3 regions of the Streptomyces sp. NPDC028368 genome follow, and region 2 is predicted to be linked to each of the others. Evidence: predicted binding sites of a transcription regulator. Region 2 holds the regulator's gene; each other region holds the start of a gene.
What was found. The regulator HrcA, encoded in region 2, represses chaperone genes, less so after heat shock. The targets are predictions, from matches to a motif close to TTNGCACTCNGNNNNNCNGAGTGCNAA.
Positions count from the first base shown of each region.

Region 1: the regulator HrcA is predicted to act here: its motif matches at 1,841-1,867, upstream of groES (co-chaperone GroES).
Region 3: the regulator HrcA is predicted to act here: its motif matches at 1,760-1,786, upstream of groL (chaperonin GroEL).

Region 1 is NZ_JBVHTY010000018.1:22,540-26,729, reverse strand. Features, by position in the region: gene groL (chaperonin GroEL) at 1-1,247, opposite strand, end outside; gene groES (co-chaperone GroES) at 1,384-1,692, opposite strand; gene ACZ4S3_RS32725 (FtsW/RodA/SpoVE family cell cycle protein) at 2,163-3,533, shown strand; gene ACZ4S3_RS32720 (polysaccharide deacetylase family protein) at 3,570-4,190, opposite strand, start outside.
Region 2 is NZ_JBVHTY010000037.1:10,465-14,654, reverse strand. Features, by position in the region: gene ACZ4S3_RS39985 (nitronate monooxygenase) at 1-23, opposite strand, end outside; gene dnaJ (molecular chaperone DnaJ) at 100-1,233, opposite strand; gene hrcA (heat-inducible transcriptional repressor HrcA) at 1,234-2,250, opposite strand; gene ACZ4S3_RS39970 (MBL fold metallo-hydrolase) at 2,456-3,193, shown strand; gene ACZ4S3_RS39965 (DUF3097 domain-containing protein) at 3,237-4,064, shown strand; gene ACZ4S3_RS39960 (Uma2 family endonuclease) at 4,048-4,190, opposite strand, start outside.
Region 3 is NZ_JBVHTY010000013.1:158,517-162,706, reverse strand. Features, by position in the region: gene thrC (threonine synthase) at 1-526, shown strand, start outside; gene ACZ4S3_RS27855 (MoaD/ThiS family protein) at 586-864, shown strand; gene ACZ4S3_RS27850 (cold-shock protein) at 1,355-1,558, shown strand; gene groL (chaperonin GroEL) at 1,951-3,576, shown strand; gene ACZ4S3_RS27840 (tetratricopeptide repeat protein) at 3,715-4,190, opposite strand, start outside.

The DNA.
Region 1 (4,190 bases), on a different contig from region 2:
CCACCACCGGAGACGATGCCCTCCTCGACCGCGGCGCGGGTCGCGGAGATGGCGTCCTCCAGACGGTGCTTCTTCTCCTTGAGCTCGACCTCGGTGGCCGCACCCACGCGGATGACGCAGACGCCACCGGCGAGCTTGGCGAGGCGCTCCTGGAGCTTCTCGCGGTCCCAGTCCGAGTCGGTGGACTCGATCTCGGCCTTGATCTGGTTGACGCGGCCGACGACGTCCTCGTGGTTGCCGCCGCCGTCGACGATGGTGGTGTCGTCCTTGGTGACGGTCACGCGGCGGGCGGAGCCCAGCACGTCCAGACCGGCCTGGTCGAGCTTGAGGCCGACCTCCTCGGCGATGACGGTGGCACCGGTGAGGGTGGCCATGTCGCCGAGCATCGCCTTGCGGCGGTCACCGAAGCCGGGGGCCTTGACGGCCACTGCGTTGAAGGTGCCACGGATCTTGTTGACGACGAGGGTCGACAGGGCCTCGCCCTCGACGTCCTCGGCGATGATCAGCAGCGGCTTCGAGCCACCCGCCTGGATGACCTTCTCCAGCAGCGGCAGCAGGTCCTGGATGGAGGCGATCTTGCCCTGGTGGATGAGGATGTACGGGTCCTCGAGGACGGCCTCCATCCGCTCCTGGTCGGTGACCATGTACGGCGAGAGGTAGCCCTTGTCGAAGGCCATGCCCTCGGTGAAGTCCAGCTCCAGGCCGAAGGTGTTGGACTCCTCGACGGTGATCACACCGTCCTTGCCGACCTTGTCCATCGCCTCGGCGATGAGCTCGCCGACCTGCTTGTCCTGCGCGGACAGGCCGGCCACGGCGGCGATGTCGGACTTGTCCTCGATCGGACGGGCGGTGGCGAGGAGCTCCTCGGACACGGCCTTGACCGCGGCGTCGATGCCCTTCTTCAGGGCGGCCGGGGAAGCGCCCGCGGCAACGTTGCGCAGGCCCTCGCGGACCAGCGCCTGGGCCAGCACGGTGGCGGTGGTGGTGCCGTCACCCGCGATGTCGTTGGTCTTGGTCGCCACCTCCTTCACGAGCTGGGCGCCCAGGTTCTCGTACGGGTCCTCGACCTCGACCTCGCGGGCGATGGTGACGCCGTCGTTGGTGATGGTCGGGGCGCCGAACTTCTTGTCGATGACGACGTTGCGGCCCCTGGGGCCGATCGTCACCTTGACCGTGTCGGCAAGCTTGTTGACGCCGCGCTCGAGGGCGCGACGGGCGTCCTCGTCGAACTTCAGGATCTTCGCCATGAGTTGCTTCAAGTCCTCTCGTTGCGATCGTCGGCCTCGCCGCCGTGACCGCTGTCGCTCAAACGAACTGCGCCCCTGCCCCCGGGTTGTTTAGACGCGGGAACCAGGGGCGCAGATCAAGGCAAAACTGGGTGACTTACTTCTCGACGATCGCGAGAACGTCGCGAGCCGAGAGGACGAGGTACTCCTCGCCGTTGTACTTCACCTCGGTGCCGCCGTACTTGCTGTAGAGCACGACGTCGCCGACGGTGACGTCGAGCGGAAGACGGTTGCCGTCCTCGAAGCGGCCCGGACCCACGGCCAGGACGACGCCCTCCTGGGGCTTCTCCTTGGCAGTGTCCGGAATGACCAGGCCCGAAGCCGTGGTCTGCTCGGCGTCGAGCGGCTGGACCACAATGCGGTCCTCAAGCGGCTTGATGGCAACCTTGGAGCTGGCGGTCGTCACGATCCGACCTCCCCCTTCGGAGATCTCACGGGGTTAACTGTCTGAGGTGGCGACCAGGTGGATCCGTCGTCGCGGGTGCCGGACCTGCCCGTTCGCGCACAGTTGGCACTCGCCGGTGGAGAGTGCCAACGCCGAGACTATGACGCGGTTAGCACTCGGTCAAGCGGAGTGCCAATCGAGACTCCGGCCTGTCGCCGGTGATCCGCCGGATGCGCGGGAATTCGGACACACCTCTCGCATCGGCCGCAACCGTACCCCCCGCTCCCCCGTCTACTTCCCCGACTGCCGAACCGGCGGCCGGGCCCTGCCACCAGCCCCGCGGCCCGTGCCGGCCGATGGGCGAACCGATGGACGAACCTTCCCCGTGGTCGTGAGGACCAGGGGAGACCCCGAGGCGGAGGACTCACGTGCGTGGACCGACCAGCGCTTCCCGCGCGGCCCCGAAGCGGGAGAGCGACGCCGAACGCACGATGACGTTCGCCGCCCTCGCCCAGGCTCCGGACCGCCGCCGGACGGAGGCCTGGCTGCTCGCCCTCGCCGTCCTGATAGCCGTCTTCGGTTACGCCTGTACGGGCCTGTCGATGACCGGCCGGCTGCCGGACAGCCTCGCCGGATTCACCGCCGTCATGTTTTCCATGGCGTGGCTCCCGCATCTGGTGCTGCGCCGCTTCGCGGCCCGCGCCGATCCGCTGATCCTGCCGCTCACGACGCTGCTGACCGGGCTCGGGCTGGTGCTGCTGAGCCGCCTGGACATCACCTACGCCGCCCAGCCCCGCCTCAAGATGCCGCAGGCGGCTCCGGGGCAGCTGGTGTGGACCGGGATCGGGGTGGCGGTCTGCATCGGGGTGCTGATGCTGCTGCGCGACCACCGGCTGATGCAGCGCTACATCTATCTGACGATGGCGGTCGCGCTGGTGATGCTGATGGCACCGGCGTTCTTTCCCGGTGACACCTTCGGCGCCAAACGCTGGATCTACCTCGGGCCGCTGTCGCTCCAGCCCGGCGAGTTCGTCAAGATCGTGATCGCGGTCTTCTTCGCCGGCTATCTGACGGTCAACCGGCAGGTCCTGGCGCTGACCGGCCGGCGCGTCCTGGGATTCCAGCTGCCGCCGGGACGTCAGCTCGCACCGATCTTCACCATATGGGTCGTCAGCCTCCTGGTCCTCGTCTTCGAACGGGACCTCGGCACCTCGCTGATCTTCTTCGGCGTGTTCGTGATCATGCTGTACGTGGCGACCGAGCGCACCGGCTGGGTGCTCTGCGGGCTGCTGATGGCCGTGGTGGGCGCGGCGACCGTGGGCTCCATCGAGCCGCATGTCCACGGCCGGGTCACCGCCTGGCTCGACCCCATGGCCGCGTTCACCCGGGCGGGAAACGAGGCCGGTCTGTCCACCCAGCTCGGCGAGGCGCTCTTCAGCTTCGGCACCGGGGGGATCAGCGGCACGGGGCTGGGACAGGGCCATCCCGAGCTGGTCGGCTTCGCGGGCAACAGCGACTTCATCCTCACCACCGTCGGCGAGGAACTGGGCCTGGCCGGGGTGATGGCCGTGCTGCTGCTGTACGTACTGCTCGCGCAGCGCGGGCTGCGGGTGGGCCTGACCTCCCGCGATCCGTTCGGGAAACTGCTGGCGGTCGGGCTCTCCAGCGCGCTGCTCCTCCAGGTCTTCGTCGTCTCCGGCGGGGTCACCGGCCTGATCCCGCTCACCGGCAAGGCGCTGCCGTTCCTCGCCAAGGGCGGCTCGTCCCTCGTCGCGAACTGGGTGATGGTCGGGCTGCTGCTGCGGATCAGCGACACCGCACAGCGCCGCCGCGAGCCGGTGGGGCCTCGCCCCCGCCCGTAGCCTCCGCAGCCCGCCTCACACGTCATCCTCCGGCTCTCACACGTAATCCTCCAGCCACCCGATGGCGAAGCCCTGTTCGCGGGCGGTGCGCAGCGCCCCGCGCGCCGCTTCGGACAGCGCCCCGTGCCGGTCCCGGCGGGCGTCGAGGTGGATCAGGACGATGTCGCCGGGGTGCAGCCGGCGGTCCCGGGCGCGGTAGTCCATCCGGCCGGGCAACGCCTCCTCGCTCCACAGCGGTACGGCCTTGACGTCGCAGGCGGCCGCGATCCGCAGCGTGTCCAGGGTGTAGGCGCCGAGGGGCGGCCGGAAGAGCCGCGGCCGCTGTCCGGTCTCGCGCTGCAGTGCGTCCTGCTGACCGCAGATCTGCGCGCGCTGCCCGGCCGGGCCCAGCTGCGGCAGCGGGCGGTGATGCGGTGCGCGGAACGTGCTGTAGGGCACGTCGAGTTCGCGCATCATCCGCGCGAACTCCGGGTCCTTCGCCTCCCCGTCATCGAGCGTCAGGAACACGACCCTGGCACGGGTCGGCACCCGGGAGATCACGGCCGGCAGACCCGCGCCGGCGCCACGGGAGAGCTGCGGCTCGGTGGTCAGGAACGGTTTGAAGGCCGGCGGCTGCGGGGGGCTGAGCGGCACCCCGGCCAGCCCGTACCGCTTGGC
Region 2 (4,190 bases):
AGATCGGTCGGTGCGGTGGACATGACCACATCGTGCCACGCCCACCACTACAGGCCGAACCGGGGCCGGAGCGGACTCCGGCCCCACCCGGCCGGTCACCTACCGCCCGTTGAACGCATCCTTCAGCCGCGAGAAAAGCCCCTGTTGCCCTGGTTGAAACTGGCCCGTGGGGCGCTCTTCACCCCGGAGCTTGGCCAGCCGCCGCAGCAGCTCTTCCTGCTCGGGATCGAGCTTGGAGGGCGTCTGCACCTCGACGTGGACAATCAGGTCGCCGCGGCCGCCGCCGCGCAGATGGGTCACACCGCGCTGGTGCAGCGGGATCGACTGGCCGGACTGGGTACCGGGCCGGACATCGATCTCCTCCACTCCGTCGAGGGTCTCCAGCGGACACTTCGTGCCCAGCGACGCAGCCGTCATCGGGATGGTGACCGTGCAGTGCAGATCGTCACCGCGCCGCTGGAAGACCGGGTGCGCCAGCTCATGGATCTCGACGTAGAGGTCGCCGGCCGGGCCGCCGCCGGGGCCGACCTCGCCCTCGCCCGCGAGCTGGATACGCGTCCCGTTGTCGACGCCGGCGGGAATCTTGACCGTCAGCGTCCGCCGCGACCGGATCCGGCCGTCGCCCGCGCACTCGGGGCACGGGGTCGGCACGACCGTGCCGAAGCCCTGGCACTGCGGGCACGGCCGCGACGTCATGACCTGGCCGAGGAAGGACCGGGTGACCTGCGAGACCTCACCGCGGCCGCGGCACATGTCACAGGTCTGCGCGGAGGTGCCGGGCGCCGCGCCCTCGCCGCTGCAGGTCGTACACACCACGGCGGTGTCGACCTGGATGTCCTTGGTGGTGCCGAAGGCCGCTTCGTTCAGCTCGATGTCGAGCCGGATCATGGCGTCCTGGCCGCGGCGGGTGCGCGAGCGCGGGCCGCGCTGCGAGGCCGTGCCGAAGAAGGCGTCCATGATGTCGGAGAAGTTGCCGAAGCCGGCACCGAAGCCGCCCGCGCCACCGCCGCCCGCCTGCGAGAGCGGGTCGCCGCCGAGGTCGTAGACCTGCTTCTTCTGCGGGTCCGACAACACCTCGTAAGCGGCGTTGATCTCCTTGAACCGCTCCTGGGTCTTGGGATCCGGGTTCACGTCCGGGTGCAGCTCGCGCGCCAGCCGACGGAATGCCTTCTTGATCTGGTCCTGCGAGGCATCACGACTGACGCCGAGGACCGAGTAGTAATCCGTGGCCACTTACGACTCCGCGAGGATTTGTCCGACGTAACGTGCCACTGCGCGTACCGCTCCCATCGTTCCGGGGTAGTCCATGCGGGTCGGTCCGACCACGCCGAGTTTGGCGACTGCCTCGTCGCCGGAACCGTAACCGACCGCGACGACCGATGTGGACGTCAGGCCTTCATGAGCATTCTCATGCCCGATGCGTACGGTCACGCCCGAATCCTTGGCCTCCCCGAGCAGCTTGAGCAGCACCACATGCTCCTCGAGGGCTTCCAGGACCGGGCGGATGGTCAAAGGGAAATCGTGCCCGAAGCGCGTGAGATTGGCGGTGCCGCCGATCATCAGCCGCTCTTCGGTTTCCTCCACCAGAGTTTCCAGCAATACCGACAGCACTGTCGAGACCGTGCCGCGGTCCTCCTGCTCGAAGGACTCCGGGAGATCCTGCACCAACTGCGGCACATCCGCGAACCGGCGCCCCACGACCCGGCTGTTGAGCCGCGCCCGCAGGTCCGCGAGCGAGGTCTCACCGAACGGCGCCTGGCAGTCGATCAGCCGCTGCTCGACCCGTCCGGTGTCCGTGATCAGTACGAGCATCAGGCGGGCCGGGGCCAGCGACAGCAGCTCGACGTGGCGGACCGTGGACCGGGTCAGGGACGGGTACTGCACGACCGCCACCTGGCGGGTGAGCTGTGCCAGCAGCCGGACCGTGCGGCCGACGACATCGTCGAGGTCGACGGCGCCGTCGAGGAAGTTCTGGATGGCCCGCCGCTCCGGGGAGGACAGCGGCTTGACGCCTGCCAGCTTGTCGACGAAGAGGCGGTAGCCCTTGTCGGTGGGGATCCGGCCGGCGCTGGTGTGCGGCTGGGCGATGAAGCCCTCGTCCTCCAGGGCCGCCATGTCATTGCGGACCGTGGCCGGGGAGACGCCCAGCTGATGGCGCTCGGTGAGGGCCTTGGAGCCGACCGGCTCCTCCGTCCCGACATAGTCCTGGACGATGGCGCGCAGCACTTCGAGCCTGCGTTCACTGAGCATCCCGCGCACCTCCAGTCCTGCCGTGTCGCCGTCCGGTCACTCTTGGCACTCACACGGGCCGAGTGCCAGACCCGGAAGCCAGTGTACGGCGGGGTAGCACAGCTCCGGCAAGGGCAGCCGCGAGGAAGGGCCGACCGATGACCGCGATCGGCCGTTCTGGCCGGTCTGTCGGGCAACGCTATCGCGATGGAGCTAGCGTCTCGGTATGCACACTGCTTGGGAAGAGGCCGGGTGGGAACGGCTCGGTGAAGGTGTTGCCAGACGCCGGATGCCGGGCTGGGACGAGACGATCGGCGTGATCGCCGGATCGGCCGGCGTGATGATCGTCGATACCGGCGCATCCCTGCGCGACGGCGCCGATCTGCGCCGCGCGATCCGCGGCGTGCTGGGCCGGGAAGTGACGCATGTCGCGCTCACCCACCCGCATTTCGATCATGTGCTGGGTACCGCGGCCTTCGCCGGGGTCGAGGTGTTCGGCGCCGCCGGGCTCGCCGATCTGCTGCGGCGCGACCGGGACGAGCTGCGCCGGGACGCGGTACGGCACGGCGTCGACCGGGAAGCCGCCGCCGAGGCCGCCGATCTGCTGGTGAGCCCGCATCATCACGTCCATGGGGAACTGACCGTCAGCCTCGGCGACCGGCAGGTGCTGCTCGCCAATGTCGGCCCCGGACACACCGCCCACGACCTGGCCGTCCTCGTACCGGGCCGGGGCGGCACCCCCGAGATCGTCTTCTGCGGCGACCTGGTCGAGGAATCCGGCGAACCGAACGCCGGCCTGGACGCGCTGCCCCAGCAGTGGCCGGCGGCCCTGGACCGGCTGCTGGCCCTCGGCGGCGACGACGCGGTGTACGTACCGGGGCACGGCGCCGTGGTGGACGCCGGCTTCGTACGCGCGCAGCGGGAGGCCCTCGCCGTCCGCTTCGGCGTGCCGCCGTCCCCCTGACCGCGCCCGCCCCGTACCCGACGCCTGAAAAGAACTGGACCCCATGCGCAGCAAGCAGTACGGCCCCGACCTCACTCCGCCGTGGAAGAGGCAGCGGCCCGCCCCCGAGGTCCCGGCCGACCCCGATCTGGTCGTCGAGGAGGTCACCACGGGCTTCTGTGGCGCGGTGATCCGCTGCGAGAAGACCGCCGAGGGGGCGACGGTCACCCTGGAGGACCGCTTCGGCAAGCACCGGGTCTTCCCCATGACTCCGCGCGGCTTCCTTCTGGAGGGCAAGGCCGTCACCCTCGTCCGCCCGCAGAACCGCCCGGCGGCGAGCGGTCCGGCCCGTACGGCATCCGGCTCGCTCGCCGTTCCCGGCGCCCGCGCCCGGGTCGCGCGCGCCGGGCGCATTTACGTGGAGGGCCGGCACGACGCGGAGCTGGTCGAGCGGGTGTGGGGCGACGACCTGCGCATCGAGGGCGTCGTCGTGGAGTACCTGGAGGGCATCGACGACCTGCCGGCGATCGTCCGCGGCTTCTCCCCCGGCCCGGATGCTCGCCTCGGCGTCCTGGTGGACCATCTGGTGCCCGGCTCGAAGGAGTCCCGGATCGCGGCCGAGGTGACCGGTGATCATGCGCTGGTGGTGGGCCACCCGTACATCGATGTGTGGGAGGCGGTGAAGCCGTCGTCGGTGGGGATTGCGGCGTGGCCGCGCGTGCCGCGCGGGCAGGACTGGAAGACGGGGGTGTGCCGGGCGCTGGGCTGGCCGGAGAACACGGGGGCGGCGTGGCAGCGGATTCTGTCGTGCGTGCGGTCCTACAAGGACCTGGAGCCGCAACTCCTGGGGCGGGTGGAGGAGTTGATCGACTTCGTCACCGGCTGCCCGTAACCGGGGACGGCAGCGGGAACCCGGTGGTGTCCAGCCCGATGCCGAGGCCGTCCAGCGGTACGGGGTATCCGAACCGGCTGGTCCGGCTCACCGCGTAGTCGGACTCCTCGCCGCCGCCGACGGGCT
Region 3 (4,190 bases), on a different contig from region 2:
CATCCCCATCGCGTCCGGCTCGCAGCTGACGAAGATCGACAAGGGGCTCAAGGAGCTGATCCAGCTCGGCCTGGTCGAGGACAAGCCGTACAAGATCTTCGGCGCCCAGGCGGAGGGCTGCTCGCCGGTCTCGGCCGCCTTCAAGGCCGGGCACGACGTCGTACGCCCCCAGAAGCCGAACACCATCGCCAAGTCGCTGGCGATCGGCAACCCGGCCGACGGGCCGTATGTCCTGGACATCGCGCGCCGTACGGGCGGTGCGGTGGAGGATGTCAACGACGAGCAGGTCGTGGACGCCATCAGGCTGCTGGCGCGGACGGAGGGGATCTTCGCGGAGACCGCGGGCGGTGTGACCGTCGGCGTCACCAAGAAGCTCATCGAGGAAGGTCTGCTCGACCCGACCCTGACCACCGTCGTCCTCAACACCGGTGACGGCCTCAAGACGCTTGACGCCGTCGCATCCGGGCCCACGGCCACCATCCGGCCCAACCTGGACGCGTTCCGCGCGGCCGGTCTGGCCGGCTGAGCCCCGGTCCGCCCGCACCTCCTGAACTCGTATCCCGCAGTCGCTGGAAGGCAGAACCCATGAGCGTCAAGGTCCGCATCCCCACCATCCTCCGCACCTACACCAGTGGCCAGGCCGAGGTGCCCGCCGAGGGCGCGACCCTCTCCGAGGTGATCTCCGACCTGGAGAAGAACCACACCGGCATCGCGGCCCGAGTGCTGGACGACGCGGGCAAGCTGCGGCGGTTCGTGAACGTCTACGTCAACGACGACGACGTCCGCTTCGAGCAGGGCCTGGAGACGCCGACGCCGGAGGGCGCGGGCATCTCCATCATCCCGGCGGTGGCCGGAGGCTGCTGAAGGGCCGGCGACCAGCCGCGGCTCAGGCGCTGAAATGCGCCATCTCTCGCCTTGAGTGACGGAAATTGCCCCATCCGCCCAAAAGCGGATGGGGCAATTCCGTGTCGTGAAAGGCGATACCATGAGGGCGATCTCCTTCGTGCGAGCCCTCGTACCACTCCCGTATGACCCTCGTGCAACTCTGCGCGCGTGCCGAACGCATATGTGATCGCGATCAGTTGTGCCCAAAGCGTGTGCAGCATTTGCCGGATATCTGAGCTATGCCCGGCCCGACTTGCCCCGGCGTAACGGGACTTCACCGCATAATTGCCGATTCTCCGGCGCCATAATTCTCGTCCGATTGACCTGTTGCGCTGGGCATTGGTGCAGATACATTCAGCGGCGGTCGACGCGTTCCGGCGCACACCCCGCGGGCCTCTCGGGGGGTGAGGTCTGACCCGGGTCCGCGGAGTGCGGTCCTGCGCAAGGGCCAGTAATAGGGGAGTTAGGCATGGCTCAGGGCACCGTCAAGTGGTTCAACGCGGAGAAGGGGTACGGCTTCATCGCGGTCGACGGTGGTGCGGATGTATTCGTCCACTACAGCGCGATCCAGATGGACGGTTACCGCACCCTTGAGGAGGGTCAGCGAGTCGAGTTCGAGATCTCGCAGGGCCAGAAGGGGCCGCAGGCGGACATGGTCCGGGTGGCCGCCTGAGGCGCCGACCGACTGCAGCGTTGGGAAGGCCCGCACCCTTGAGAGGGTGCGGGCCTTCTGGCGTGCGAGGGGTGGCAGCCCCTTCGGTCGCTTGCTCCCACCCGTCACCCGACCACCACCCCTGGTCGAGACTCCTTCGGAGCCGCTTGCTCCCACCCGTCGCCCGACCACCACCCCGTAAGGAGGCTCCTGCCGGAGCCGCTTGCACTCTCGGGGGTCGAGTGCTAATCATTGGCGTTAGCACTCTCCGGGTGAGAGTGATAACCAAGGATCGGGTCGGTGAGGTCCGCGGGCCGGGTGGGGCAAGGAACCACACGGCGTGCAGACCGTCCGTCGCGGGCGCCAGCGCGGTCCGGAGCAATCCACCCCGATGTCCGGGAGGACCACTTCACATGGCCAAGATCATCGCGTTCGACGAGGAGGCACGGCGCGGTCTCGAGCGCGGGATGAACCAGCTCGCCGACGCCGTCAAGGTCACCCTCGGCCCCAAGGGCCGTAACGTCGTCCTCGAGAAGAAGTGGGGCGCCCCCACGATCACCAACGATGGTGTATCCATCGCCAAGGAGATCGAGCTCGAGGACCCGTACGAGAAGATCGGCGCCGAGCTGGTCAAGGAGGTCGCGAAGAAGACGGACGACGTCGCCGGTGACGGCACGACGACCGCGACCGTCCTGGCCCAGGCCCTGGTGCGCGAGGGTCTGCGCAACGTGGCCGCCGGTGCCAACCCGATGGCCCTCAAGCGCGGCATCGAGAAGGCCGTCGAGGCCGTCTCCGCCGCCCTGCTCGAGCAGGCCAAGGACGTGGAGACCAAGGAGCAGATCGCTTCCACCGCCTCCATCTCCGCCGCCGACACCCAGATCGGCGAGCTCATCGCCGAGGCCATGGACAAGGTCGGCAAGGAAGGCGTCATCACCGTCGAGGAGTCCCAGACCTTCGGTCTGGAGCTGGAGCTCACCGAGGGTATGCGCTTCGACAAGGGCTACATCTCGGCGTACTTCGCCACCGACATGGAGCGTATGGAGGCGTCGCTCGACGACCCGTACATCCTGATCGTCAACTCGAAGATCGGCAACGTGAAGGACCTCCTTCCGCTGCTCGAGAAGGTCATGCAGTCCGGCAAGCCGCTGCTGATCATCGCCGAGGACGTCGAGGGCGAGGCCCTGTCGACCCTGGTCGTCAACAAGATCCGTGGCACCTTCAAGTCCGTTGCCGTCAAGGCTCCGGGCTTCGGTGACCGCCGCAAGGCCATGCTCGGCGACATCGCCATCCTCACCGGTGGCACTGTCATCTCCGAGGAGGTCGGCCTCAAGCTGGAGAACGCCGGTCTCGACCTGCTGGGCCGCGCCCGCAAGGTCGTCATCACCAAGGACGAGACGACGATCGTCGACGGCTCCGGTGAGAGCGACCAGGTCCAGGGTCGCGTCAACCAGATCCGCGCCGAGATCGAGAACAGCGACTCGGACTACGACCGCGAGAAGCTCCAGGAGCGTCTGGCGAAGCTGGCCGGCGGCGTGGCCGTCATCAAGGCCGGTGCCGCCACCGAGGTCGAGCTCAAGGAGCGCAAGCACCGCATCGAGGACGCCGTTCGCAACGCGAAGGCGGCCGTCGAGGAGGGCATCGTCGCCGGCGGTGGCGTGGCCCTGCTGCAGGCCTCCGCGGTCTTCGAGAAGCTGGAGCTCGAGGGTGACGAGGCGACCGGCGCCAACGCCGTGAAGCTCGCCCTGGAGGCCCCGCTCAAGCAGATCGCCGTCAACGGTGGTCTCGAGGGTGGCGTCGTCGTGGAGAAGGTGCGCAACCTGGCCGTCGGCCACGGTCTGAACGCCGCCACCGGCGAGTACGTCGACATGATCGCCGAGGGCATCCTCGACCCGGCGAAGGTCACGCGTTCCGCACTGCAGAACGCCGCGTCCATCGCCGCGCTGTTCCTCACCACCGAGGCCGTCATCGCCGACAAGCCGGAGAAGGCCGCCGCGGGCGGCGCTCCGGGCGGCATGCCGGGCGGTGACATGGACTTCTGATCCGTCATCGGATCGGATCGCTGATCCTCCCGGATCACACGTCCAGACGTTCGTCGGGGCGGTACCCCTCTCTCAGGGGGTGCCGCCCCGGCGGCGTTCGGGGGCGCTGTTCAGGGGCGCGGGAGCATCGCACGGGTTTCACGGCTTTCGCGCGGCGGCGGTCTCGGAATTCTCCGCGTCCCTGCCGCTCCGCGACATCGCACGGGACGCCGCGAGGTTCTTCCTGACCCGGTCCTCGCCCGCCTGATCCCCGACGCCCTGGAATTCCCGCAGCGCCTCGCGATAGGTCTCCGTGGCCTCGTCCAGCCGGCCGGTCTGTATCAATGCGCCCGCGAGGTTGTTGAGCGTACGGGCCCGGCCGTGCCGGTTTCCGGATGCGGCGAAACCGGCGACGGCTTTCCGGTAGACGGTGACGGATTCCTCCGACAGGCCCGCCGCCATCAATGCGCTGCCGAGATTCGACAGGACGGATCCCTGCCGCGGGTGCTGTTCGGGCAGATCGACGGTCGCCTGCCGCCCCAGATCGATCGCTTCGGTCAGATCGCCCTCGTACCGCGACTGTTCGTACCGAATGCGCAGAGCGCTGCTCAGGCTGGCCAGCGCGGCCGCCCGCT